Regions from separate parts of the Kitasatospora sp. NPDC056181 genome, predicted to be linked through region 1. Evidence: riboswitches for the same ligand, from Rfam matches in the RefSeq annotation. Region 1 holds a riboswitch; the other holds the start of a gene.

Region 1 (7,262 bases):
GGTGCAGGCGGCACCGACCTGCCCTTGCCCGACACGCTGGCCATGACCGGCACCATGAGGTGCGTGGATGCCGCCGGCGCACCCGCGGACACCGGTACCTTCGAGCGGACGGTCACCATGCCGGCCACGGAGTGCACCGGCGACGAACACGGGGACACGTCCACCACGACCGTCCACTGGACCGACGGATCCAGCTCCACCTTCCGGTTCGACAGGACCGACGTGATCAAGGTGAACGGCACCGCCTCACTGGTCGTCACCGGCGTCGTCACCGCCGACAGCGCACGCTACGCGGGCGACACCGTCAACGCGCTGGGCACCAGCACCGGCACCGGCTGCGGTACTCCGGCCGGCGAGACCACCGTCGACTCGACCCTCGTACTCCGCCTCACCCACTGACCGGCCCGGCCGACCGGCACACGCCCCGCACGTGAAGGAAGACCCGCCATGCTGCTCCCCCCAGCCGGACCGCAACAGGCCCCGGCCGACCCCACCACCGCCAAGGCCCGCATCTACGCGATGCTGGACACCGACGGAGACGGTGTCGCCTCCCGCCACGACTACTTCGTACGGATCGAACGCGCCCGGCGGGCAACCGGACGCGACGACGACGATCCACTGGTCATCGCCGCACGCACCACCGGCGAACGCGCCTGGGCCGCGATGGACGCCAACGGCGACGGCCTGATGACCTACCAGGAGTACCTCGCCTGGGTGGACGCCGACAAGTTCGACACCGTCTGCCAGTACGCCCTGGGCGCCCTGTTCGACCTCGCCGACGCCGACCGGGACGGCACCCTGGACCGCACGCAGTTCACCACCCTGCGCCGGGCACTGGGCAACCGGGCCGACAACGCCGGCGCCGCATTCGACGCGCTGGACCGCGACGGCGACGGACGTGTCGGCCGCCAGGAGTACCTGGCGTCGATCCGCGCCTACGTCACGGGCGACGGATCTCCCATGGGCGACGCCCTGTACTGACCGCCCCTCGCCCGAGCCCGACCGCTCGGCCACAGCGGGAACACCGTCACCGCCCGTCTCCCGTCCACCCACCCCCGCGAGAACCAACCCCCGCACCTCGGCGCCCTGCGCCGGGGCCGCCGCACCCGTTGGGCCGATCGGCCCAGGCACGGCGTGCCTCGGCCGCCCCGGCGGGCTCCGGTGCAGGATCGGTGGCGCGGCGGCCCCGGGGCGGGGCCGCCCCCACCGCGCGAGGAGGGCCCACCATGAAACCGTTCGACGACCCGCTGCTCCGGTCCCCCGGGTCCCCCGGGCCCGACGACACCCGCGGCACCACGGAGGCGGCGACGTGACCGCCGCAGCGAGCGGGGACGGGGCGGGCGGCCGCTACGGCGAGGCCGTCTTCCGTCCCGAGCAGGCGGGCGAGGGTGAACGGACCGACCTCGGCGCGCTCGCCTACGACGACGTCACGATGGCGCGGCTGAGGACCCTCGGGGCCGGCCCGGGGTGGCACTGCCTCGACGTGGGCGCCGGCACGGGCACGGTCTCCCGCCGGCTCCTCGACGAGGCCCGGGTGGCAAGCGTGCTCGCCGTGGACCGCGACGTGCGTTTTCTCACCGGGCGGCCCGGGCTCGACCTGCTCGAAGCCGACGTCACCGCTCCGGACTTCGCCCCCGGCCGGTTCCGCCTCGTCCACGCACGCTTCGTCCTGATGCACCTGCCCGAGCACGACCGCCTGATCACCGCACTCGCCGAACTCCTCGTCCCCGGAGGCGTGCTGGTGCTCAGCGACGCGGTCGACCTGACGCGCGGGCGGACGCCCGGCACGCCGTACAGCACGGTGATGCGGGCGATGTGGGAGGGGCTGCGGTCCACCATCGGCACGGACGTCTCCTGGGTGCCGTCGTACCCGCACCTGCTGCGCCGAGCGGGGCTCCGGTCCGTCGCCGCCGAGGTCCACGTGCCACCGCTGCTGCCGGGCAGCCCCATCAGCCGCTTCTGGGCGGACACGTGGGACCGGAGCAGAGCCGCGATGCGCGCCACCGGCCTGGTCGACGACGAGGCGGTGGACGCGGCGATCCGCTACCTGGACTCCGACGAATGCGCCGCCCTGTCGGCCGGCATGCTCACCGCCTGGGGCTGGAAGCCCTAGGAACCTGCCGCCGGCCGGCGCCGCGGCGGGTCCGGGCTTCGGCGTGGGTTCAGCGCCGGGCTGTGCCCGCCGCCGCGGCGGGCTGGTCGGTGTCGCCGTGCCAGGTGGGCCAGCCGAGCAGACGGGGGCGCTCGGTGACCCAGGCGCGGGTGTCGGTGCCGATCTCGGCGGTGATGAGGTCCTCCAGCAGCGTGCTGTACCGGGCGACGAGGTCGCGGTGCGCGGGGTCGGCGGCGAGGTTGCGCGTCTCGGCGGGGTCCTCGGCGCGGTCGTAGAGGACGACGTCGTTGAGCGCGTACAGGGCCTCGGGGCTGGTCGGGCGGTTGGGGTTGAGCGGGGAGAAGTAGCGGCCGAAGGTGTACCGGGCATCGGTGTAGCCGCGCAGGAAGCCGCGCTTGGTCCAGTCCGGCCGCAGGTCGCCGGACTGGATCCGCCCGGGAGCCTCGGGGTCGGCGAACTCGAACCAGAAGGAGGCGTCCAGGGCGGTGACCGACTCGATGGCGGTGAGCACGCCGTCGCGGACGGTGCCGCCGTCGAGCACCGGACGCAGGGAGCGGCCCTTGAGCGCGGGGTGGCGGGTGGCCCGCCCGGACGGGTCGACGCCGGCGAACTCCAGCAGGGTCGGGGCGATGTCGACGGCGGAGGCGAGGGCCTCGGTGCTCACCCCGCTCGGGAAGTCGGGGTGGCTGAGGATGAAGGGGACGTGGAGGTTCTCGTCGTAGACCAGGCCGCCCTTCTGGCGCAGCCCGTGCGAGCCGGCCATCTCGCCGTGGTCGGAGGTGAAGACGACGACGGTGCGGTCGGCCTGCCCGGAGGCCTCCAGCGCGTCGAGGACCAGCTCGATGCTGCGGTCCACGTCGCGGATCGCGTTGAGGTAGAAGTTCAGGCCGTCGTACCAGTGCCGGTCGTCGGCGACCGGGCCGAAGACGGTGTCGAGCATCCGCGCGAACTCGGCCACCGCCGGGGCCGCGCCGGACAGGTCGTCGTGCAGGCTGGCGGGCAGGTCGAAGTCCCAGCGGCGCCGGTACACCGGGATGTCGGGGGCCGGCCTGGTCACGACGGCGTGGGCGAGGCCGAACGGGAGCTGCACCTGGGACGAGCCGCCGTAGTCGAAGCTCATGATGTCGTGCGGATTGACGAAGTTGACCGCCATGAACCACGGCTGGTCCGCCGCCACGACCGGGGCCCGGTTGCGCAGCCACTTCACCGCCTGGCCGGCGATGACCGGGTCGATCTTGAGCCCGGCCCAGGCGCCGCCGTCGATGTCGCCCCAGTCGTTGAACTCGCTGAATCCGTAGGGCTCCAGCGCGTCCGTGGTGGGGCCGGGGTTCTGCGGGGTGACGTAGGCGTTCGACAGGTGCCACTTGCCCTGGTAGGTGGCGTAGTACCCGGCCTCGCGGAGCATCGTGCCGAGCGTGCCCAACTCCGGTCGGAGCGGCCGGATGTAGGGCATGTTGTCGTTGTCGTAGATCTCCGTCAGCGGTAGGTGCTGCCCGGTGTAGACGACGGACCGCGCGGAGCTGCACATCGCCGACGCGGTGTAGTACCGCTCGAAGGTCGTGCCCCGCTCGGCGAGCCGCTCCCGCGCGGGGAGCGTGAAGCCCTGCGGCCGGGGGATCGTGGCCCGCTCCTCGTCGGTGACGATCAGCAGGATGTTCGGACGACGTGTCATGGCCACCTGTCCTTCGGGGATATGCCCCCACGTGCGCTGCGGGCGCACGGGGAGGACGCGGACGGCACGGAAGGTGCATGTCAGCCGAATCTAGGTTCTGCTCCCGCACGGCGTGCGCGAGGACACGGCCGGCCGGGTCCGTCCGGGTGAGCCGGCCGGCCGGGACTCGGCCGGTCAGTGACACCAGCTGTTCAGGGACACCGGCCGGTCAGGGACACCGGCCGGTCAGGGGTGGCTCAGGGCCTCGGTGAGGAGCTTGGCCGCCTCGGTGACGGCCTGGGAGAGGCGCGCGCCGGGGTGACGGGTGAGCCGTTCGATCGGGCCGGACACGGAGACGGCGGCCACGACCCGGTTGGACGGGCCCCGGACGGGCGCGGAGACGGAGGCGACCCCGAGCTCTCGTTCGCCGATGGACTGCGCCCAGCCGCGGCGCCGTACGCCGCTGAGGGCCGTGGCCGTGAAGCGGGCGCCCTGGAGGCCCCGGTGGAGGCGCTCGGGCTCCTCCCAGGCGAGCAGGATCTGGGCGGCGGATCCCACCTTCATGGGAAGGGTGACTCCGACGGGAACGGTGTCGCGCAGGCCGGAGAGCCGCTCGGCGGCGGCCACGCAGATCCGGATCTCGCCCTGCCGGCGGTAGAGCTGTGCGCTCTCGCCGGTGACGTCGCGCAGGTGGGTGAGGACCGGGCCGGCGGCGCCCAGCAGGCGGTCCTCGCCGGCGGCCGCCGACAGCTCGGCGAGCCGGGGTCCGAGGACGAACCGGCCCTGCAGGTCCCGGGCGACCAGCCGGTGCTGTTCGAGTGCGACGGCGAGCCGGTGGGCCGTGGGCCGCGCCAGGCCGGTGGAGGCGACGAGTCCTGCCAGGGTGGCGGGACCGGCCTCCAGGGTGCCGAGGATCGAGGTGACCTTGTCGAGCACGCCGACGCCGCTCGTGTTTTCCATGGGTGGGTACTCCGTCTCAAGTCCCGCGAGCAGCAGGTGGGCTCTGCTCACGGGGGCTCCGGGCGGGGAGCCGGGGGGGGTGTGGTCAGCGAGGGAAGGCCGAAGAGGTCGGCCGATTGCCTGCGCCGGGCACGAGACGGGTACGCGGAAGGGCCGGGGCGGGAAGCGCCCGGGCGAAGGACAGCACAGAGAGCACCGTGTCTCCTCATCTTTCCCGCGCCACATTGGCGACAGGCCGGAGTTGGCACTGATCCCGGTCGGTGCGGCGCACTTTGGACGCCGGGTCGACCGGGGAGTTGCCGGGGCTTCGTAGGGCCGGTCCCTCCACCCCTCTGGATGATTCGCGAGGAACGATACAAGACTTCCCGGGCGGCCCGTTAAACGGCCCCCGCCCCGGACGCGGGCACCGCACATCCTCCGGGAGGCTGGCCCGGCGGGATCGGCCTCCGCGGAACGCCCCGCCCCACCACCCCGCGACCGCGCCCCGGCGGCCGTCCGGCCGTCAGATCCGGCACCGTCCGACCGTCAAGCCCGGTGCACCGTCCGACCGTCAAGCCCGGTGCACCGTCCGACCGTCAGGCCCGGTGCACCGTCCGGCCCCCGAGCACGACGCGGACCGGCCGCAGCCGCGGCAGCTCGTCCGGCGGGCAGTTCAGCGGGTCCGCGGGCCAGAGGGTCAGGTCCGCCAGCGCGCCGGGCCGCAGGCTGCCACGCGTCGCACTCTCGCCGACCAGCCGGGCCGCGTCGACGGTGTGCAGCGCAATCGCCTCGGCCCGGGTGATCGCGTGCTCGGCGCCCTGCGCGCCGGCCACGGTCTCCCGGGTCGTCATGCCCCACACCGAGACCATCGCCCCGTAGGGCCCGACGGGGAAGTCGGAGCCGGCCGCGAGCAACGCGCCCTCGTCCAGCCACTCGCGCAACGGGAAGATCCCGCGGACCCGCTCGGCGCCCCAGGCCCGGATCTGGGCCGTCGCCGCATCGTGCAGCAGCGGGTGCTGGACGGTGACCGGGATGCCGAGCGCGATCGCGCGCGATCGCTGGTCGGGGCGGGCCAGTCCGCCGTGCTCCACGACCAGGGTGCCCGGGGCCAGCCCGGGGCGGTCCTTGAGCACCTGCTCGAAGACGTCCAGCAGCGTACGGAGTCCGCGGTCCCCCCATGCGTGCACGCCGACCCGCCAGCCGCGCTCGACCACCCGGTCGACCGCCGCGGCCAGCTCCTGCGGCTCCCAGAGGAGCGTGCCGTGATAGCACGGGCGGCCTTCGTACGGCTCGTCCAGCGCACCCGCCTCGATGCCGCCGTCGATGCCGAACTTGACGCCCCAGACGCTCAACCACGCGTCGCCCTCGGCGCGCCAGGGCTCCATCCGGTCGAGCAGCTCGTCCACCTGCCCGGGCGTGCGGGCACCGAAACCGGAGACCAGGGCGCGCACCCGCACGCTCAGTGCACCGGCCTGCCGGGCCGCGCGCAGCACGTCGAGGTCCTCCACCGGGACCAGGCAGTCGCGGACCGTGCCGATGCCCGTCGCGGCGTAGTCGGCGGACGCGGCCCGCAGGCCCTCGATCCGGTCGGCGAGCGCGGGGCGCGGCAGTACCCGTTCGGCGAGTGCGACCGCCTTGTCGACCAGCCGGCCGGTCAACCGGCCCTGCTCGTCCCGCTCGATCACGCCGCCGGGCGGGGGTTCGGTGGCGGCGGTGATGCCGGCCAGTCGCAGCGCGGGGGTGTTGAGCACCATGTTGTAGGCGCCGCGCCGCACCAGCACCGGGTGCCGGTCGGTGGCCGCGTCCAGCTCCTCGGTGCGGGGCAGGCGCTGTTCGGCGAGGTTGACCTCCTGCCAGTTGATCGTGGTGCGGATCCACTGCCCGGGGGGCGTGCTCGCCGCCCGCTCGCGGATCAGGCCGAGGAACTCGCCGAGGTCGCGGGCCCGGTGGACCGGCACGTCGTGGACGCTGTGCGCGGCGAGGATCAGATGGGTGTGGGTGTCGTCGAAGGCCGGCAGCACGGTGGTGCCGGGCAGGTCCAGCACCTCCGTCCCCGGGCCGGCCAGGTGGTCCAGGCCGTCGGCCGCGGCGGACAGCGCGGTGATCCGGTCGCCGGTGACGGCCAGCGCACGACGCGGCGCCTCGCCGGGGACGAGCGTGTGGACGGTGCCGGACCGGATCAGCAGGTCGGCGGGGGCGTGGTCGGTCACGGCGGCGTCTCCTCCGGCGTCATGGCGCCTGGTCGGGCTGCGGGTTGGGGCTACGGCTTCGGACAGGGCTCCGGCTCGGGCTGTACGGTGAGGTCCTGCTGTGCGGTGAGGTCCGGCTGTGTGCGGAGCCCCGGCTCGGGCTGTGCGGTGAGGTCCTGCTGTGCGGTGAGCCCCGGCTCGGGGTGCGTGCCGAGCCCCGGGCGCGACAGCCCGGTGAGCTGCTCGACGTGCCGGAAGCCGGGTTCGGCGAGCAGCCCGTGCAGTTCGGTGAAGACTGCGCGGGCCGCGACGGCGTTCCACTCCGGCGGCAGCAGCGGCGTCGGCAGTCCCGGGTCGAGGTAGGGCAGCC
Region 2 (7,262 bases), on a different contig from region 1:
CCTCGGTCACCGGACCGAGGCTGCCGAGCGTGAGACCACCGGGGTTCGGCTCATCGTTGGTGGTGTGGCGGACGAAGGCCACGATCTGCTTCTTCTGCTCCTCGGGCATGGTGGTGTCCGGGAACGACGGCATGTTCTGCGGGCCGGTCTGCATGGCCTCGTAGATGTGCTTGGCGTCCACACCCTCCAGCGACGGGGCGTACTTGCCCTTGGTCAGGGCACCGCCCTGGCCGGCGAAGTTGTGGCACTGGGCGCAGTTGGTGCGGAACAGCTCGCCACCCTTGGACAGGTCCTCGGGGTTGGTCGAGGTGTACTGCTCCTCCCTCGGAATCACCGGGCCGGGGCCGAGCGAGGCCACGAAGGCGGCGAGCTGGTCGATCTCCGCCTGCGAGTAGATGTCCTTCTTGCGCGGCACCTGGGCGCCGGGCTGCTGGGCCGGCATGCGGCCGGTGCCGACCTGGAAGTCGACCGCGGCGGAGCCGACGCCGACCAGGCTGGGGCCGTCGCTGCTGCCCTGGCCGTTCAGGCCGTGGCAGGAGGAGCAGCCCACGGCGAAGAGCTTCTTGCCCTCATCGATCGCGAGCGACTGCGCGGCGACGTCGGCCTGCGCCTTGTCGGCGGGCGCGAACGCGGCGTACAGCCCCCCGGTTGCCGCCAGGGCGAGAAGTAGGACGACCAGCGCCGCCAATGGGTGGCGCCGTCGTGCGGAGAGCTTTTTCACGGAATAACCCCGGTGTCAGGATCTGGTCGACTGGTGGGTGCACCCGGCGGCCGGTCTGGCCGGCACGAGGCTGCCTGTCTAGGGCTGCGCGCGCGGTCGGTCGGTGGGAGCGTCGGCACCGGCAAAGAGGCCCGTCGCCGGTGAGGGCGGGGGCCCGGCCGGTGGCCAGCGACCTGATCAGCTGGTTACTTGATCAGGTAGATGGTCGCGAACAGGCCGATCCACACGACGTCGACGAAGTGCCAGTAGTACGACACCACGATCGCGGCGGTGGCCTGCTCGTGAGTGAAGCGCTTGGCTGCGTACGTCCGTCCCAGGACCAGCAGGAAGGCGATCAGACCACCCGTCACGTGCATACCGTGGAAGCCGGTGGTGAGGTAGAACACCGTGCCGTACGGGTCGGAGGACAGCGAGAGGCCGTCCTTCTTGACCAGCTCGGTGTACTCGAAGATCTGGCCGCCGATGAAGATCGCGCCCATCACGAACGTGATGACGAACCACGAGCGGAGCTTCTTCACGTCCCCGCGCTCGGCGGCGAAGACGCCGAGCTGGCAGGTGAGCGAGGAGAGCACCAGGATCGTGGTGTTGACCGAGGAGAAGGGCACGTTGAGGGCGTGCGCCTTCTCGCTCCAGAACTCGGCTCCCTTGACGGAGCGGAGCGTGAAGTACATCGCGAAGAGGGCCGCGAAGAACATCAACTCGGAACTGAGCCAGACGATCGTTCCGACGCTGACCATGTTCGGCCGGTTGACCGATCCGTGCGCGTGCCCGGTTTCTACTGCTGTTGCTGTCGCCACGACGGACATTATGTCGGTCCCTTATTCCGTCTTCACGCCGGGGGGTGTCCCTCGGAGTGTCCGGTGCGTGCGGTATGCCCCAGTGGGACCCGACGGGGCGTCCGGATGGGGGCTGAGCAGCGGCGTGTCCCTTTTCTGACGGTTCCTCGAAGGCCCCTTCGACCCCGTTGCCCTGCGTGTCGCTGCACGGCCGCCGGGGCCGCGGGGGGTAAGGGGACCGGCCGTTGCGTCGGCCGTACGGGTGGACTGCACCGTCGGGGGTGACGCGAGGTCCTCCGGGCGGGTGAGTCCTGGGCGCGGCGGCTTGAGAACGATCGCGCGGGACGGCCTCGGCGGCCGGTGATCGGGAGTAGCATCCGGTGGAGGCGAACGTGGTCCGGATCACACTTTGAGGGAGCAGGGCCCATGGCGTACACGACCGACGAGACGCTGACCGTTCTCGTTTACAGCCACGACCGCAACACGCGCGAGCAGGTGCTGACGGCGCTCGGCCGCCGGCCCGCCGCGGATCTGCCGGAACTGACCTACCTGGAGTGCGCGACGACCCCCGCGGTGCTGAAGGCGCTGGAGAAGGGGGGCGTGGACCTCTGCGTGCTGGACGGCGAGGCGGTGCCGGCCGGCGGGCTGGGACTCGGACGGCAGCTGAAGGACGAGATCTACGGCTGCCCGCCGGTGCTGGTGCTGATCGGCCGGCCGCAGGACTCCTGGCTGGCCGCCTGGAGCCGGGCCGACGCGGCGATCTCCCGCCCGGTGGACCCGGTGGCGCTGGCCGAGGCCGCCGCCACCCTGCTCCGGGCCCGGCTGGCGAAGCGGGCGCCGGCCACCCGGTAGCGACGGCCGACCCGCCGGCTCCGGCCACCCGTAAGAGGGGTCGCGGCACGGCGCGCATCTCACCAGGAGAGAAGAAGGGTCGCGGCGGGACGGCGGCGTCCCGCCGCTCGATAGGCTGGCTCCAACCCTACGGAGATCCCTTTCCGGGAAGCGACGAGAGCTGGAGTCAGCCATGGTGAACGTGAACCCTGCGAACGGCGGCAAGGACCCCGTGCAGGTGGTCCGCACCTGGCCGGACATCCTGTCCGCACTGCTGCGGGGCGAGGACCTGGCCCAGGCGGACGCCGCCTGGGCGATGGACCGGATCATGAGCGGCGAGGCCTCCCCGGCCCAGGTGGCCGGCTTCATGGTCGCGCTGCGGGCCAAGGGCGAGACGGTCGGCGAGATCGCCGGTCTGGTGGACGCGATGTACGCGCACGCCGAGCCGCTCTCCATCCCCGGCCCGGCGGTGGACGTCGTCGGCACCGGTGGCGACCGCGCCAAGACCGTCAACATCTCGACCATGTCGGCGATCGTCGCGGCGGCGGCCGGCGCCAAGGTGGTCAAGCACGGCAACCGGGCCGCCTCCTCGGCGAGCGGCTCCTCCGACGTGCTGGAGAAGCTGGGCATCGCCCTCGACCTGTCCGCCCGGCGGGTGGCCGAGGTGGCCGAGGAGATCGGGCTCACCTTCTGTTCCGCCGCCATGTTCCACCCGTCGATGCGGCACGCCGCGACGGCCCGGCGCGACCTCGGGGTGCCGACCGCGTTCAACATCCTCGGTCCGCTGACCAACCCCGCCAGAGTGACGGCCCACGCGATCGGCTGCTTCGACACCCGGCTGGCCGGGCTGATCGCCGGGGTGCTGGCCCGGCGCGGCTCCAGCGCGCTGGTCTTCCGCGGCGACGACGGCCTCGACGAGCTGACCATCACCACCACCTCGCGGGTCTGGATCGTGCGCGGCGGCGAGGTCACCGAGACCACCTTCGACCCGCGCGAGCTCGGCATCGAGCTGGTCGGCATCGAGGCGCTGCGCGGAGCGGACCCGGCGTACAACGCGGACGTCGCCCGCCGGCTGCTGGCCGGGGAGCGCGGGCCGGTGCGGGACGCCGTCCTGCTGAACACGGCCGCGGCGCTGGTCGCGCTGGAGCTCACCGACGCGCCGCTCGCCGGGCAGCTGGCGGCGGGCATGGAGCGGGCCGCGGCGGCCGTCGACTCGGGTGCCGCGCTGGAGCTGCTCAAGCGCTGGTCGGAGGCGACCGGCAAGGCCTGACGGGTTGTCGGGGGCCCGCGGGAGGCTGCTCCCGCGGGCCCCTTCGCACGCTTCCGGCACCCGGGAACGACGGTGTCCGGATGGTGGAACCCTGTTTGACCACCCGACGGAACGCGACCTAGAGTCGTGGCCAGGTCATGAGTGACAGCGTCAAGCCCCAGCTTGCTGTCCGGCAACCCTCCGTCCGTGGCGGGGTGCCCTGGGTGAGGACCGGGTCCCGCGGCAATCCGTCCGCGTGACAAGCGCGGACGCCGGCTGACACGCACTCCCGGGGTCCTCTCCCCAGAAGGAGTGCATCCTCATGTCCCTCGCCACCGAGATCTGCGCCCCCCTCGCCGTCCTGGGCCACGACGTCCAGGTCCCGCTCGCCAGCGGCGAGAAGGTCGGCTACGCGGCCCTCGACTACGCCGCCAGCTCTCCGGCGCTCCAGCGGGTCTGGGACGACGTCGCCGCCTACGCCCCCTACTACGGCAGCGTGCACCGCGGTGCCGGCTACCTCTCGCAGCTCTCCACCGACCTGTTCGAGCAGAGCCGCCGCACCGTCGCCGAGTTCCTCGACCTGCGCGAGGGCGACCAGGTGGTCTTCACCCGGGCCACCACCGACTCGCTGAACCTGCTGGCCGGCGCCGTCCCGGCCGGCACCCGGGTCTTCGCCTTCGAGACCGAGCACCACGCCTCGCTGCTGCCCTGGGCGCACGCCGGGCTGGACGTCACCTACCTGCGCGCCCCGCGGTCGCGGGCGGAGGCCGTCGCCGCCCTGGACGCCGCGCTCGCCGGGGCCCCCGAGGGCCCCAGGCTGCTCTGCGTCACGGGTGCCTCCAACGTCACCGGTGAGCTCTGGCCGGTCGCCGAACTGACAGCGACCGCCCACCGCCACGGCGCCCGGGTGGTGCTGGACGCCGCCCAGCTCGCCCCGCACCACCGGGTCTCGGTGCGCGAGCTGGACGTGGACTGGATCGCCTTCTCCGGGCACAAGATCTACGCGCCCTTCGGCGCCGGGGTGCTGGCCGGGCGCGCCGACTGGCTGGACGCGGCCGAGCCGTACCTGGCCGGCGGCGGCGCCACCCGTACGGTGGCCCGGGAGACCGACGGCTCGGTGGCCGTCCAGTGGCACACCGGCCCGGCGCGGCACGAGGCCGGCTCGCCGAACGTGATCGGCGCCTACGCCGTCGCCTCGGCCTGCCGGGCGCTGACCGAGGCCGGCTTCGACGCGCTGGAGGCCCGCGAGCAGCAGCTGATCGCGCGGCTGACGGCCGGCCTGGCGGAGGTCCCGCAGGTCAAGGTGCTGAACCTGTTCGGCGCCGGCTCCGCCCGGGTGGGCGTGCTCTCCTTCGTCGTCCAGGGCTGGAACAGCTCGCACTTCTCGGCCGCGCTCTCCGCCGAGTACGGCATCGGGGTGCGCGACGGCCTGTTCTGCGCGCACCCGCTGGTGCGCACCCTGCTCGGCGAGGAGTCCGGCGTTGCTCCCGGCCCGGTTTCCGCGTGCGGTGCGCCCGAGCCGTCGCTGCCGGGCGAGCGGAGCCTGAACGCGATCCGGGTCAGCTTCGGTGCCGGTACCCCGGACGAGCACATCGAGCGCTTCCTGACCGCCGTCCGCGAGCTGGTCACGGACGGCGCGGCCTGGAACTACCGCAACGAGGGCGGCCGGTGCGTCGTGGACACCCGCCGGGAGGGCTGAGGACCCGTCGGGAGGGGCTGAGCACCCGTCGGCCGGCCGGGCCCTACTCGTCGAGGCCGAGCGCGAAGGCGGCCTCCAGGTCGTGCTGGGAGTAGGTGCGGAAGGCGATCTGGGTCTCGGTGTGGGCCACGCCCGGGACCTTGTTCAGCCGGCCGGGGATCACCTCGGCCAGGTCGTCGTGCCGGCGCACCCGCACCATCGCCACCAGGTCGTAGCCGCCGGTGACCGAGTAGACCTCGCTGACGCCCTCGATGGCCGCGATCGCCTCGGCGATCTCCGGGATGCGGTCGACGCTGGTCTTGACGAGGACGATGGCGGTGATCACTGTTCGCGCTCCTTTGTGAGGTGCGGCCAGGGTATCGGGCGTCAGCCGGGCGGGCGCGGGGGGCGGGTGGCCAGCGTGCAGGCGTAGAGGAAGCCGGCCGAGAAGCCGATCACGTGGACCAGGTAGGCCACGCCCGGCCCGGCCGAGTGCACCGACCACCACTGCAGGGCGAACCAGAGGCCGAGCACCAGCCAGGCCGGGAACCGCAGCGGGAGGAGGAGCAGGAGCGGGACGAGCGTGGTGACCCGGGCGCGCGGGTGCAGCCGCAGGTAGGCGCCGAGGACGGCCGAGATCGCCCCCGAGGCGCCGATCAGCACCCGGGTCGCGTCCGGCGAGTGCGCCTCGGCCAGCGCGAAGCCGTACGTCGCCAGTGAGCCGGCGGCCAGGTAGAAGAGGGCGAAGCGGGCTCGGCCGAACCGTTCCTCGACGGTGGGTCCGAACACGTACAGGAAGAGCAGGTTGCCCAGCAGGTGCAGCCAGCCGGCGTGCAGGAACAGCGCGCTGAGCACGGTGAGCGCCGGGTGCTTGCCGGGGGTCGGGCGGGCCGGGCAGCCGGGCACCGGGTCGGGGGCCTCGGCGAGCTGTCCGGCGGTCAGCGGGCGCCCGGCCAGCAGCTCGGCCGGGACGGCGCCCCAGCGCTGCTCGTACCGCTGCTCCGCGCAGACCCGGTCCTGGCCGCGCCCGTACAGCGGGTTGAGCCCGGCGGCCGGGCCGAGCAGGAACACCAGGGTGTTGAGCGCGATCAGCGCGTAGCAGACGGCCGGGACGGCGGCGGCCGGGCGCTCGCCCGGCGCACCGGTGTGGTCGAGGACCGGGATCGCCATGCGGCCAAGCATCCCTCCGCCCGGCCCGGGCGGCACGGGGCTTACGGCAGGTGGGCTAGGGGGTGTCCGGTACCCGCCGGGCAGGGGGTTCGCGGTCCTGCCGAGGGGGTCCAATGGTCGAAACCGGTGGCCGGGACGGTTGCCCCAGGCAATAGGCTTGGGGCGGGCATTCCCGCCTCCCGCCGCCGATGCCGGGGCTCCGGGGGGAGCGCCTGAGCCCACCCAGGGACCACCCGAGAGGACCCCCGATGACCGTCCCCGCCCTGACCGCCGAGACGCGCTGGCGCTGCACCCTGTGCGGCAACCTGACCCGCTTCGACGTGACCCGTTCCGCCCGGCTGACCGAGTTCCTCCACTTCGACCTGGCCGGCGAGTCCAAGGTCGAGGAGACCGAGGTGCTCAGCGAGACCATCGAGTCGGTGCGCTGCCGCTGGTGCAACGCGGTGGACCAGGTCGAGTTGGTGGCCCGCCCGGGGGCCGAGGAGAACGAGGCCTCGGAGCAGGGTTGATGCCCGGCCCGTGCGGCGGGCGGCGGTGCGGGGCACGGCCGCCCGCCGCACGGGACAATACAGACAGAGCGCACGGAGCGTGACGACGAGGACGGCCGCCGTTGGCCGTGCCGATGGACCAGGATCGGAGCCGAGGACGTGGTGGACGCAGCGAAGGAGCCCGCCGGGCCGCAGGGGCTGCAGCCCGCTGTGGACGCGCAGGCGCCGGACGCGGCCGAGACAGCCCCGGCAGGCGCCCCGGTGTCGGACGGGACGGCCGGTGCCGAGGAGCCCGGCGGCGACGAGCCGGCGGCAGAGCAGGCCGACGGGAGGGTCGCGGAGCGGGCGG

The links. A riboswitch is a leader RNA that binds a small molecule or an ion and turns the genes downstream of it on or off. The one in region 1 is predicted to bind S-adenosylmethionine.
Region 2: linked by a shared signal. The riboswitch ahead of ACFC1F_RS06585 (aminotransferase class V-fold PLP-dependent enzyme) and the one ahead of ACFC1F_RS16640 (IclR family transcriptional regulator) in region 1 are both predicted to bind S-adenosylmethionine.

Annotation. Positions count from the first base shown of each region.
Region 1 is NZ_JBHJUK010000037.1:17,161-24,422, forward strand. Features, by position in the region: gene ACFC1F_RS16620 (hypothetical protein) at 1-399, shown strand, start outside; gene ACFC1F_RS16625 (EF-hand domain-containing protein) at 448-981, shown strand; gene ACFC1F_RS16630 (class I SAM-dependent methyltransferase) at 1,310-2,113, shown strand; gene ACFC1F_RS16635 (sulfatase-like hydrolase/transferase) at 2,163-3,785, opposite strand; gene ACFC1F_RS16640 (IclR family transcriptional regulator) at 4,011-4,724, opposite strand; SAM riboswitch class I at 4,927-5,067, opposite strand; gene ACFC1F_RS16645 (amidohydrolase) at 5,300-6,913, opposite strand; gene ACFC1F_RS16650 (PaaX family transcriptional regulator C-terminal domain-containing protein) at 6,964-7,262, opposite strand, start outside.
Region 2 is NZ_JBHJUK010000009.1:104,216-111,477, reverse strand. Features, by position in the region: gene ACFC1F_RS06605 (c-type cytochrome) at 1-721, opposite strand, end outside; gene ACFC1F_RS06600 (heme-copper oxidase subunit III) at 907-1,527, opposite strand; gene ACFC1F_RS06595 (hypothetical protein) at 1,924-2,349, shown strand; gene trpD (anthranilate phosphoribosyltransferase) at 2,522-3,598, shown strand; SAM riboswitch class IV at 3,732-3,849, shown strand; gene ACFC1F_RS06585 (aminotransferase class V-fold PLP-dependent enzyme) at 3,900-5,276, shown strand; gene ACFC1F_RS06580 (Lrp/AsnC ligand binding domain-containing protein) at 5,320-5,601, opposite strand; gene ACFC1F_RS06575 (rhomboid family intramembrane serine protease) at 5,643-6,425, opposite strand; gene ACFC1F_RS06570 (hypothetical protein) at 6,674-6,934, shown strand; gene ACFC1F_RS06565 (NYN domain-containing protein) at 7,175-7,262, shown strand, end outside.